Regions from separate parts of the Actinomadura coerulea genome, predicted to be linked through region 1. Evidence: riboswitches for the same ligand, from Rfam matches in the RefSeq annotation. Region 1 holds a riboswitch; the other holds the start of a gene.

Region 1 (5,757 bases):
AACTCCTCCAGCGCCCCCTGGTAGCCGCCCGGATGGTCGGTGGTCTCCGTCGTCACCGGGTAGACGAGCTGCTCCTCGATCCGCCCGTCCCGCAGGTAGGGCCCGGCGATGGCCCGGGCGATGCTGCGGCCGTGCCGCGCGCAGTGGAAGGCCACCACGTCCGCCTCGCCGATCAGCCGCGCCGCCTTCACCGTGACCAGCTCGGGGTCGCCGGGCCCGACGCCCACGCCGAACAGCCGTCCCGCCATCACTCCGCCTCACTGGCGATGGCGTTGACCGCCGCCGCCGTCATCGCGCTGCCGCCGCGCCGCCCGCGCACCACCAGGTGGTCCAGGCCGCTCGCGGCGAGCGCCTCCTTGGACTCGGCCGCCCCGATGAACCCGACCGGGGTCCCGAGGACCGCCGCCGGGCGCGGCGCGCCCTCCTCCACCAGCTCCAGGAGCCGGAACAGCGCGGTCGGCGCGTTGCCGATCGCGACGACCGCGCCGCCGAGCCGGTCGCGCCACAGCTCCAGCGCCGCCGCGCTGCGCGTCGTGCCGAGCCGCGCGGCCAGCTCGGGCACGCCCGGTTCGCCCAGGGTGCACACGACCTCGTTGCCGGCGGGCAGCCGCGCGCGGGTCACGCCGGAGGCGACCATCCGCGCGTCGCACAGCACGGGCGCGCCGGCCAGCAGCGCCGCCCGGGCCTGCGCCACGACCCCCGGCGACCAGGCCAGATCCTCGACGAGATCGGTCATGCCGCAGGCGTGGATCATGCGGACCGCGACCCGCGCCACGTCATCCGGCAGTCCCGACAGGTCGGTCTCCGCGCGGATCGTCGCGAACGACCGCCGGTAGATCTCGGCGCCGTCCCGGACGTAATCGATCACTGCTGTCCCTCCGCCGTCCTCAGCTCGACCGGGCCGCGGGGCATCCCGCAGCGCCGCTCGCATCCCGTCCAGTGGACGGGGGTCTCGGGCGCGCGGCTCAGGCCGTCCACGAAGCGCCGCGCCTCGCCCTGCACGTCGCCGCGCGACTTCGCGCATCCGGGGCTCCCGGTGCAGGCCGTCACACCGACCCAGGGGGAGGCGGGGTCGGTCGCGAAGCCCGCCGCCGCGAGCGCCGCCGACGCGCGGCCCGCCTCGTCCCGGTCCAGGTCCCGCACCACCACGCTGCGCCACGGCGTCACCCGCACCTCGTCCGCGACCGCGGCGAGCGCCTCGGCCTGCGCGCCCGACATCCTGCCGAGCGGAGGCACGGCCTCCAGCGCGGTGAGCCCGTCCCGCTGCGGGAGCAGCCCGGCGTGCGGCGGCGCGGGATCCGGGCGCGGCGGCGTGTCCCGCACGGCCGCGCCGAGCCGCCGCGCGACGAGCCGCGCGCCGTCCGGCACCTCCGCGAGCCGCCAGGCGCCGCCCCGGATCTCCAGGAACGCCTCCGCCGCCGCGAGCAGCGCCGCGACGGGATCGCCCGGGACGGTTCCGAGCCGCGTCCCGGCCAGCCGCAGGCCGTCGGGGGTGTGGGCCGCGTCGGCGTCCAGCGCGGTCGTGTCGCCGGTGCCGTCGTCGAGCGCGAACAGGAACCGCCCCGGCAGCCGGGCCAGCTCCGCACGCGCGCGGAGCGCCTCGTCCAGCGCCGTGACCAGCGGGTCCGTGGCGAGGACGCCGCGCGGGCCGCGCCCGCCGAGCGGGGACGCGACGATGTTGCGCACCCGCTCGTGGGTCGCCGACGGCAGCAGCCCGGCGGCCTCCAGCCGGGCCGCGAGGGCCGCGGTGTCGCGGACCCCGCGCACCTGGAGGTTGCCGCGGGACGTGAGTTCGATCACGTCCCGACCCAGCTCGCGGGCGGCGGCGCCGAGCACGGCGAGCTGCGCGGCCGACACCGCGCCGCCGGGGACGCGGACGCGCGCCAGCGGCCCGTCGGCGGCGTCGTGGGCGCGCAGCGCCCCGGGGCACGCGTCGGGACGGGCTCTGACATTCGGCACGGGGAGGATGTTAACCACAGTTTGCAGGGCGACCGCGCTGCCGTACTCTTCTGATCAGACGATGGCAATGGGAGGAAGCCGGTGCGAATCCGGCGCGGTCCCGCCACTGTGACCGGGGAGCGAACCCCGCTGTAGGCCACTGTCCGCGAGGACGGGAAGGCCGGGGCGAGCGTCGATCCGGGAGCCAGGAGACTCCTGCCGTCGCGACACCCGCGACCGGGGCGAGGACCCCAGGGGGAGGATGCGCCGTGCCCGAGCACAGCCGCACGGTCCTGTTGCTGTCGACGTCCGACACCGATCTGCTGAGCGCCCGCGCGTCCGGCGCCGCCTACCGGCTCGGCAACCCGGCGCGGCTCACCGCCGCCGACCTGCCCGGGCTGACCGAGGGCGCCGACCTCGTCGTGGTGCGGCTGCTCGGCGGCCGGCGCGCCTGGGAGGACGGCCTCGACGCGCTGCTCGCGGGCCCCCGGCCGGTCGTCGTCCTCGGCGGCGAGCAGGCCCCCGACGCCGAGCTGATGGAGCTGTCCACGGTCAGCGGGGGCGTGTGCGCCGAGGCGCACGCCTACCTCGCGCACGGCGGGCCCGCCAACCTCGCCGAGCTGCACGCGTTCCTGTCCGACACCGTGCTGCTGACCGGGCGCGGCTTCGCGCCGCCGGCCGCGGCGCCGGCCTGGGGGCGGCTCGACCGCGCCGCCCGCGACGGCGGCGGGCCCGTGGTCGGCGTGCTCTACTACCGCGCCCACCACATGGCGGGCAACACCGCGTTCGTGGAGGCGCTCTGCGCGGCCGTGGAGGACGCCGGCGGGCGCGCCATGCCGGTGTTCTGCTCGTCGCTGCGCACCGCCGAGCCCGACCTGCTGGACACGCTCCGCCAGGCCGACGCGCTGGTGGTGACCGTGCTCGCGGCGGGCGGGTCGCGGCCCGCGACGGCCGGGGCGGGCGGCGACGACGAGGCGTGGGACGTGGGCGCGCTCGCCGCGCTGGACGTCCCGATCCTCCAGGGCCTCTGCCTGACCACGAGCCGGTCCGACTGGGAGGGCTGCGACGACGGGCTGTCCCCGCTGGACGCGGCGTCGCAGGTCGCGATCCCCGAGTTCGACGGGCGGATCATCACCGTCCCGTTCTCGTTCAAGGAGGTCGACGAGGACGGGCTCACCGTCTACGCCGCCGACCCCGAGCGGGCGGCCCGGGTCGCCGGGATCGCCGTCCGGCACGGCCGCCTGCGGCACACCCCGGCCGCCGCCCGCCGCCTCGTCGTGATGCTGTCGGCGTACCCGACCAAGCACGCCCGCGTCGGGAACGCCGTCGGCCTCGACACCCCGGCGAGCACCGTCCGGCTGCTCGCCCGGCTCCGCGGCGCCGGGTACGACCTCGGGGAGGGCTTCCCCGGCGTCGACGAGCAGGACGGCGACGCCCTCGTCCACGCGCTCATCGCGGCGGGCGGACAGGACGAGGACTGGCTCACCGAGGAGCAGCTCGCGGGCAACCCCGTCCGCATCTCCGCCGCGTCCTACGAGCGCTGGTACCGCACCCTGCCCGCCGACCTGCGCGAGGGGATGGAGCGGCACTGGGGCCCGCCGCCGGGGGAGCTGTTCGTCCAGGACGGCGACATCGTCCTCGCGGCCCTGCGCGCCGGGAACCTCGTCGTCATGGTGCAGCCGCCGCGCGGCTTCGGGCAGAACCCCATCGCGATCTACCACGACCCCGACCTGCCGCCCAGCCACCACTACCTGGCCGCCTACCGGTGGCTGTCGGACGAGTTCGGCGCGCACGCGATCGTCCACGTCGGCAAGCACGGAAACCTGGAGTGGCTGCCCGGCAAGGCGGCGGGGATGTCGGCGTCGTGCGGCACCGACGCGGCGCTCGGCGACGTCCCGCTGGTCTACCCGTTCCTCGTCAACGACCCCGGCGAGGGCACGCAGGCCAAGCGCCGCGCGCACGCCGTCCTCGTCGACCACATGGTCCCGCCGATGGCCCGCGCCGAGACCTACGGCGACATCGCCCGCCTCGAACAGCTCCTGGACGAGCACGCGACGATCGCCGCGATGGACCCGGCGAAGCTGCCCGCGATCCGCGCCCAGATCTGGACGCTCATCCAGGCCGCCAAGCTCGACCACGACCTCGGCCTGGACGACCGCCCGCACGACACCGAGTTCGACGACTTCCTCCTGCACGTCGACGGCTGGCTGTGCGAGGTGAAGGACGCGCAGATCCGCGACGGCCTGCACGTCCTCGGCCAGGCGCCCACCGGTCCGGCCCGCGTCGACCTGGTGCTGGCCATGCTCCGCGCCCGCCAGATGTGGTCGGGGCGCGAGACGCTGCCCGGCCTGCGGGAGGCGCTCGGCCTCAGCGAGGCCGGCGGCGAGTCGCTCGCCGACGTGGACGCCGCCGAGGCCGCCGCCCGCGCCCTCGTCCAGGCCATGGAGGACGCCGGCTGGGCCGTGGACGCGGCGCGGGAGGCCGCCCGGGACGTTCCGGCGGGGAACCGCGAAGCCGTGACGCGGATCCTGGAGTTCGCCGCCGCGGAGATCGTCCCGCGGCTGGCCCGGACGACCGACGAGCTCGACCACGTCCTGCACGCCCTGGACGGCGGCTACGTCCCGGCGGGCCCGAGCGGGTCGCCGCTGCGCGGCCTCGTCAACGTCCTGCCGACCGGCCGCAACTTCTACTCGGTCGACCCGCGCGCCGTCCCGAGCCGCCTCGCCTGGGAGACCGGGCAGGCGATGGCCGACTCGCTCCTGGAGCGCTACCGCGCCGACCACGGGGAATGGCCGCGCTCGGTGGGGCTGTCGGTGTGGGGGACGAGCGCGATGCGCACCGCGGGCGACGACGTGGCCGAGGTCCTCGCGCTGCTCGGCGTCCGCCCGGCCTGGGACGAGGCGTCCCGCCGCGTCACGGCGCTGGAGCCGGTCCCGCTCGCCGATCTCGGCCGTCCGCGCATCGACGTGACCGTCCGCATCAGCGGCTTCTTCCGGGACGCGTTCCCGCACGTCGTCGCCATGCTGGACGACGCCGTCCGGCTCGTCGCCGGGCTGGACGAGCCGGACGCCGACAACCACGTCCGCGCCCACGTGCGGGCCGACCGGGAGCGGCACGGCGACGAGCGGCGCGCCACGATGCGCGTGTTCGGGTCCGCGCCGGGCGCGTACGGGGCCGGGCTGCTGCCGCTCATCGACAGCCGCAACTGGCGCGACGACGCCGACCTCGCCGAGGTGTACGCGGTGTGGGGCGGCCACGCCTACGGCCGCGACCTCGATGGGGTGCCCGCCCGCGCCGACATGGAGAGCGCCTACCGGCGGATCGCCGTCGCCGCCAAGAACGTCGACACCCGCGAGCACGACATCGCCGACTCCGACGACTACTTCCAGTACCACGGCGGCATGATCGCCACCGTCCGCGCGCTGACCGGCCGGGCCCCGGAGGCCTACGTCGGCGACAGCACCCGCCCGGACGCCGTGCGCACCCGGACCCTCTCGGAGGAGACCGCGCGGATCTTCCGGGCCCGCGTGGTGAACCCGCAGTGGCTCGCCGCCATGCGCCGGCACGGCTACAAGGGCGCGTTCGAGCTGGCCGCGACCGTGGACTACCTGTTCGGCTACGACGCCACCACCGGCGTCATGGCCGACTGGATGTACGACAGGCTCACCGCCGCCTACGTCCTGGACGAGGAGAACCGCGCGTTCATGGCGGAGTCGAACCCGTGGGCGCTGCACGGCATCGCCGAGCGGCTGCTGGAGGCGGCCGAGCGCGGCATGTGGGAGCACCCCGACCCGGCGGTCCTCCAGGGGCTCCAGGAGG
Region 2 (5,757 bases), 2.7 Mb from region 1:
GCCGATCTGGTAAGCCGAAACGCGGCGCTCGAAGAAGTTGGACAGCTCCTGGACGTCCTGCAGCTCCATGAAGGCGAACGGGTTCGCGGTGCCGTAGCGGGCGGGCAGGCCGAGCCGGACGAGCCGCTGGTCCGCGACGTATTCGAGGTAGGCGCGCATGTCGTCCGCGCTCATGCCGGGCAGGCCGTCCCCGCACAGGTCGCGGGCGAACGCCAGCTCCGCCTGGACGGCCTCCTCCATCATGGCCGTGACCTGGGCCGTCAGCTCCGCGTCGAACAGGGCGGGCTCCTCCGCCCGGACGGTGTCGACCACCGAGAACGCGAACTCCATGTGCATCGACTCGTCCCGGAAGACCCAGTTCGTTCCGGACGCGAGGCCGTTCAGCAGGCCGCGCGACCGGAGCCAGTACACGTAGGCGAACGCGCCGTAGAAGAACAGCCCCTCGATGCAGGCCGCGAAGCAGATGAGGTTCAGCAGGAACGTCCTGCGGTCGGCGGCGGTGCGGAGCTCGTCCAGGGAGCCGAGCGAGTCGATCCAGCGGAAGCAGAACTCCGCCTTGGCCCGGATGGACGGGATGTGCTCGATCGCCGCGAACGCCTTCACGCGCTCGTCCTGATCGGGCAGGTAGGTGTCCAGGAGGGTCAGATAAAACTGTACGTGGACGGCCTCCTCATATAGCTGCCGCGACAGGTAGAGCCGGGCCTCCGGCGCGTTCACGTGCTTGTAGAGGTTGAGCACGAGGTTGTTCGCCACGATCGAGTCGCCGGTGGCGAAGAACGCGACGAGCCGGTTGACGAGGTGCAGCTCGGCGGGCGTGAGCCGCGCGAGGTCCGCCAGGTCGGAGGCGAGGTCGACCTCCTCGACCGTCCAGGTGTTGCGGATCGCGGCCCGGTACCGCTCGTAGAAGTCCGGGTAGCGCATGGGCCGCAGCGTCAGGTCCATGCCGGGGTCGAGGAGCATGCCCCGCCCTTCCGCTCGCTCGTTCACTGGCACGCCTCGCAGGTCTCGGGGTTCTCCAGGGAGCAGACGGCCGCGGCGACCGTCGTCTGCGCGATCCGCGTCGCCGGACGGGACCGCAGGTAGTACGTCGTCTTGAGCCCGGCCCGCCACGCGTAGGCGTACATCGACGAGAGCTTGCCGATCGTCGGCGTCTCCATGAACAGGTTCAGTGACTGCGACTGGTCGATGTACGGGGTGCGGGCGGCGGCGAGGTCGATGAGCGCCTTCTGCGGCAGCTCCCAGGCCGTCCGGTAGAGCGACAGCATCTCCTCCGGCAGGTCGACGAGCCCCTGGACGGACCCGTTCGCCTTCTTGACGGCCTCGCGGACGGCCGGCGTCCACAGCCCGAGCGACTTCAGGTCCTCCACCAGGTAGCGGTTGATCTGCAGGAACTCGCCGGACAGCGTCTCGCGCTTGAACAGGTTGGACACCTGCGGCTCGATGCACTCGTAGCAGCCCGCGATGGACGCGATCGTCGCGGTCGGCGCGATCGCGACGAGCAGCGAGTTGCGCAGGCCGACCTCCGCGACGCGGGCGCGCAGGGCCTCCCAGTCGGCGGGACGGGAGGGCGCCGCGTCCGGGAAGTGGTCCAGGTGGAGCTCGCCGCGCGCGGTCCGGGTCGCGTCGTAGGCGGGCAGCGGCCCGTGGGCGGCGGCGAGGTCGGCCGACGCGTGGTAGGCGGCGAGGGCGATCTCCTCGGCGATGCGCGTCGACAGCTCGCGCGCCTCGGCCGAGTCGAACGGCAGGCGCAGCGTGAAGAACACGTCCGCGAGGCCCATCACGCCCAGCCCGACCGGCCGCCACTTGCGGTTGGCCTTCTCCGCCTCCGGGGTGGGGTAGAAGCCCCGGTCGATGGTGCGGTCCAGGAACCGGACCGCGGTGCGGACCGTCGAGCGGAGCCGCTCCCAGTCGACGCCGGACGGCCCGGCGTGCGCGGCCAGGTTCACCGACCCGAGGTTGCAGACGGCGGCCTCACTGTCGCCCGTCACCTCCAGGATCTCCGTGCAGAGGTTCGACAGGTGGACGACCTTGCCGGGCTCGGCGGTCTGGTTGCAGGCGCGGTTGGCGGCGTCCTTGAACGTCATCCAGCCGTTGCCGGTCTCGGCGAGCGTCCGCATCATGCGCCCGTACAGCTTGCGGGCCGGGATCCGCCGGACGAACCGCCCGTCCCGCTCCGCCGCCCGGTAGGCCTCGTCGAACTCCTCGCCCCACAGGTCGACCAGCTCGGGGACCTCCTTCGGGTCGAACAGCGACCATGCCGCGTCGGCCTCGACGCGGCGCATGAACTCGTCCGGGATCCAGTTGGCCAGATTGAGGTTGTGGGTGCGGCGCGCCTCCTCGCCGGTGTTGCCGCGCAGCTCCAGGAACTCCTCGACGTCGGCGTGCCACGGCTCCAGGTACACGCACGCCGCGCCCTTGCGGCGGCCGCCCTGGTTGACGGCGGCGACGGACGAGTCGAGCGTGCGCAGCCAGGGGACGACCCCGTTGGAGTGCCCGTTGGTGCCGCGGATCAGCGAGCCCCGCGACCGCACCCGCGTCCAGGAGATGCCGATGCCGCCCGCGTACTTGCTGAGCCGCGCGACCTGCCCGTACCGCTCGTAGATCGACTCCAGCTCGTCGCGCGGCGAGTCGAGCAGGAAGCACGACGAGAGCTGCGGGCGGCGGGCGCCGGAGTTGAACAGCGTGGGCGAGCTGGGCAGGTACGACAGGGTGCTGAGCAGCGCGTACAGCTCGGCGGCCTCCTCCACGGTGTCGGCGAGACCGCACGCCACGCGCAGAAGGAAGTGCTGAGGCCGTTCCAGGACGAGCCGCGAGCGCGGATGCCTGAGCAGGTACCGGTCGTAGACCGTCCGGAGCCCGAAGTACTCGAACCGGTCGTCGGCCTCCTCGTCGACGAGCGCGTCGAGCGCCGCGGCGCGGGCGGCGACGAAGGCGGCCAGGTCGTCCGCGAGGAGGCCCTCACGGTGCGCGGCGGCGACCGACTCGGCGAACGTCCGGACGCCGGCGGCCGCGGCCTCCTCCCGGATCCGGCCGCCGAGCAGCCGCGCGGCCACCCTGGAGTACCCGGGCTCGGCGGGGATGAGCGCGGCGGCCTCCCCGATCGCGAGGTCCCGCAGGGCCGCCGCGTCCAGCCCGTCCGCGGACCGGACCGCGGCCAGCACCCGTCCGGCCTCGGCGTCCGGTATCCCCTCGCAGGCCGCCTCGACCTCGACGACGATCTCCGCCGGCGGCGCGGCCAGAACCTGTGTCACGTGCATCTTCCCCTCGCATGCCGCCCCGCGGAGGCATGCGAACGGCGCGCGGCGGCAGGCCGCGCTCCGCCCCCGGCCCACCCGCGAGGCCTGGACGTGTCGATCCGGGACGGACCCGGACCCCCGGATGAGGCCGGTCTCCCGGCCTCGCGTGCGGGCAGGTCTTCGGACTCGCGGGCGCCGCCTCTGCCGAGGCGTCCTACTGGCCGTCGCTTCCCGGGCCGCCGGGCCCAGTGCTCGATGACGGCGGTCGTTCCCGCTCACCGCTGCGGGGCAGTCCCGGATTCCCACCGGGTTCCCTCTCACGCCGCCCCCGCCGCGAACGACGGGGCGGACCAGCACGGGACTGAACCCTACATCTAGTCGACGATCAACGCACAACCCCAAGATGTTGGGCGTGGCGGCGAATGTTCGGGGGCGGCTGGGCAGCGCGCGCGGGGGATGGGACGATGGTCGCCGTCATGAGCCCCCTTGCGCCGCAGCCGCTGTTCCGGCCCGCACGCGCGGTGGTGTTCGCCACCGTGTGCGCGACGCTGGCGACCCTCGGGCACGTCCTGGCGGGCGGCGCGGCGGTGCCCGCCTGGGCGGCGCTCACGGGCTTCGGCGCCGTCCTCGGCGTGACGATGATGCTGGCGGGCCACGAGCGCTCGCTGGCGACGATCCTGGGCGGGCTTCTCGGCGGGCAGTTCGCCCTCCACACGCTGTTCACGGCGGCCACCGCGCCCCATCACGCGCCCGAGGCGCACGCCGCCATGACGGGCGCCATGGAACCCGTCCCGGTCGCCGCCGCCCACGGCGGGAACGGCCTGGTGATGACGCTCGCGCACTGCACGGCCGCGCTGGTGGCCGCGTGGTGGCTGCGGCGCGGCGAGCGGGCCGCGTGGTCGCTCGCCCGGCGGGTCGCCGCCCTCGCGGACCGTCCGATCCGCCTGCTGCCGGCCCTGCTCGCCGTGGAGCCGGCCGAGCCCTCGGCCCGTCCCCTCCGGGCGGCGCCCGAGGCGGCCGCCGCCACGGCCACCGGGCGTGTCCTGCGGCACCAGGTCGTCCGGCGGGGCCCCCCGCCGCGTTCGAGGGCGCTCGCTCACTCCTGAGCCGGAGCGCCGTACGCCACCGGACGCCCCATCGCGGCGCCCGGTCCTTCCCGTGCGTCTCGAACGGAGTTCCGCAATGCCCTTCATTCCGCATGCCCGGCGCGCCGGCGCCGTCGCGTCCCTCGCCGCCCTGTCCGTGATCGGCCTGGCCGCGGCGGCGTCCGCGCACGTCAGCGTGAACCCCAGGACCGCCGAGCAGGGCTCGTACGCCAAGGTCTCGTTCCGGGTGCCGAACGAGCGCGACGACGCCTCCACCACCAAGCTCGTGGTGAACCTGCCGACCGACCACCCGCTGTCGTCGGTGTCGGTCCGGCCGCTGCCCGGCTGGACGGTGAAGGTCGACAGGTCCAGGCTGCCGGAGCCGGTGAAGACCGAGGGCGGCGAGCTGACCGAGGCCGTCACGAAGATCACCTGGAGCGGCGGCAGGATCGAGCCGGGCCGGTTCGAGGAGTTCGACGTGTCGATGGGACCGCTGCCCACCGACACCGACCAGCTCCTGTTCAAGGCCGACCAGACCTACTCCGGCGGCGAGGTCGTCAAGTGGGAGGAGCCCCCTGCCGAGGGGGCGAACGAGCCGGAGCACCCCTCGCCGGTGCTGAAGCTGCTCCCCAAGGGCTCGGCGGCCACGACCGGACTGACCGCGCAGGTGAAGCCCGCCGCGGCGTCGTCCGCGTCGTCCGGTGACGGGACGGCCCGGCTGCTCGGCGGCATCGGCATCGCCGTCGGCGCGGCCGGCATCGCGGTCGGCGCCTACGGCGTGACCCGGGCGCGGAGCCGGGCATGACCCGCGCGGCGCTGCGCGGGACCGCCGGTGCCGCGGCGCTCGCGGCCGTCCTGGCGGCGACCGCGGTCCCGGCGTCGGCGCACACGGCGCTGACGTCGGCGAGCCCCGAGAAGGACTCGACGGTCGCGGCCCCGTCCCGGATCGTCCTGACGTACGGCGACCCGGTCCGGCTGCCGCGCGTGGTCGTGACCGACCGGTCGCGGAGGCAGTACCAGGCCGGTCCGGCGCGGGCGGTCGACAACAAGGTCACCCAGGCCGTCGGCGGCACGCTGCCCGACGGGGAGTACACCGTGGGGTGGCGCGTCGTCGCCTCGGACGGCCATCCGGTCGAGGGCACCTACACGTTCACCGTGCGGGGCTCGTCCGGGGCCGTCCAGCCCGCCCCCTCGCCGATCCGGAAGACCATCGTCGCCACCGGCGACACCGACGACCGGGGAGGCTCGTCGGGCTGGCTCTGGATCGGCCTGATCGCCCTGGTCCTCGCGGCGGCGGCGGGCGCCGCCGCCTGGTTCCGCCGCTCGCCCCGCCAGGATTGATCGTTTCGCTTCCGGTCGGATGATTACAGGATTACAGTGATAATCCGACCGGAAGCAGCCTGGGGGCCCCATGATCGTCGAGTACATCCGCTACC

The links. A riboswitch is a leader RNA that binds a small molecule or an ion and turns the genes downstream of it on or off. The one in region 1 is predicted to bind cobalamin.
Region 2: it holds a riboswitch for cobalamin, as region 1 does, so the genes downstream of both, BKA00_RS26245 (ribonucleoside-diphosphate reductase subunit alpha) here and cobN (cobaltochelatase subunit CobN) in region 1, are expected to answer to the same signal.

Annotation. Positions count from the first base shown of each region.
Region 1 covers NZ_JACHMQ010000001.1:2,959,897-2,965,653, reverse strand. Annotated here, with positions in the region: gene BKA00_RS13785 (precorrin-2 C(20)-methyltransferase) at 1-248, opposite strand, end outside; gene BKA00_RS13780 (precorrin-8X methylmutase) at 248-868, opposite strand; gene cobG (precorrin-3B synthase) at 865-1,959, opposite strand; cobalamin riboswitch at 2,005-2,176, shown strand; gene cobN (cobaltochelatase subunit CobN) at 2,208-5,757, shown strand, end outside.
Region 2 covers NZ_JACHMQ010000001.1:5,706,722-5,712,478, forward strand. Annotated here, with positions in the region: gene BKA00_RS26240 (ribonucleotide-diphosphate reductase subunit beta) at 1-987, opposite strand, end outside; gene BKA00_RS26245 (ribonucleoside-diphosphate reductase subunit alpha) at 984-3,251, opposite strand; cobalamin riboswitch at 3,391-3,606, opposite strand; gene BKA00_RS26250 (MFS transporter) at 3,713-4,342, shown strand; gene BKA00_RS26255 (YcnI family copper-binding membrane protein) at 4,419-5,126, shown strand; gene BKA00_RS26260 (copper resistance CopC family protein) at 5,123-5,662, shown strand; gene BKA00_RS26265 (group II truncated hemoglobin) at 5,733-5,757, shown strand, end outside.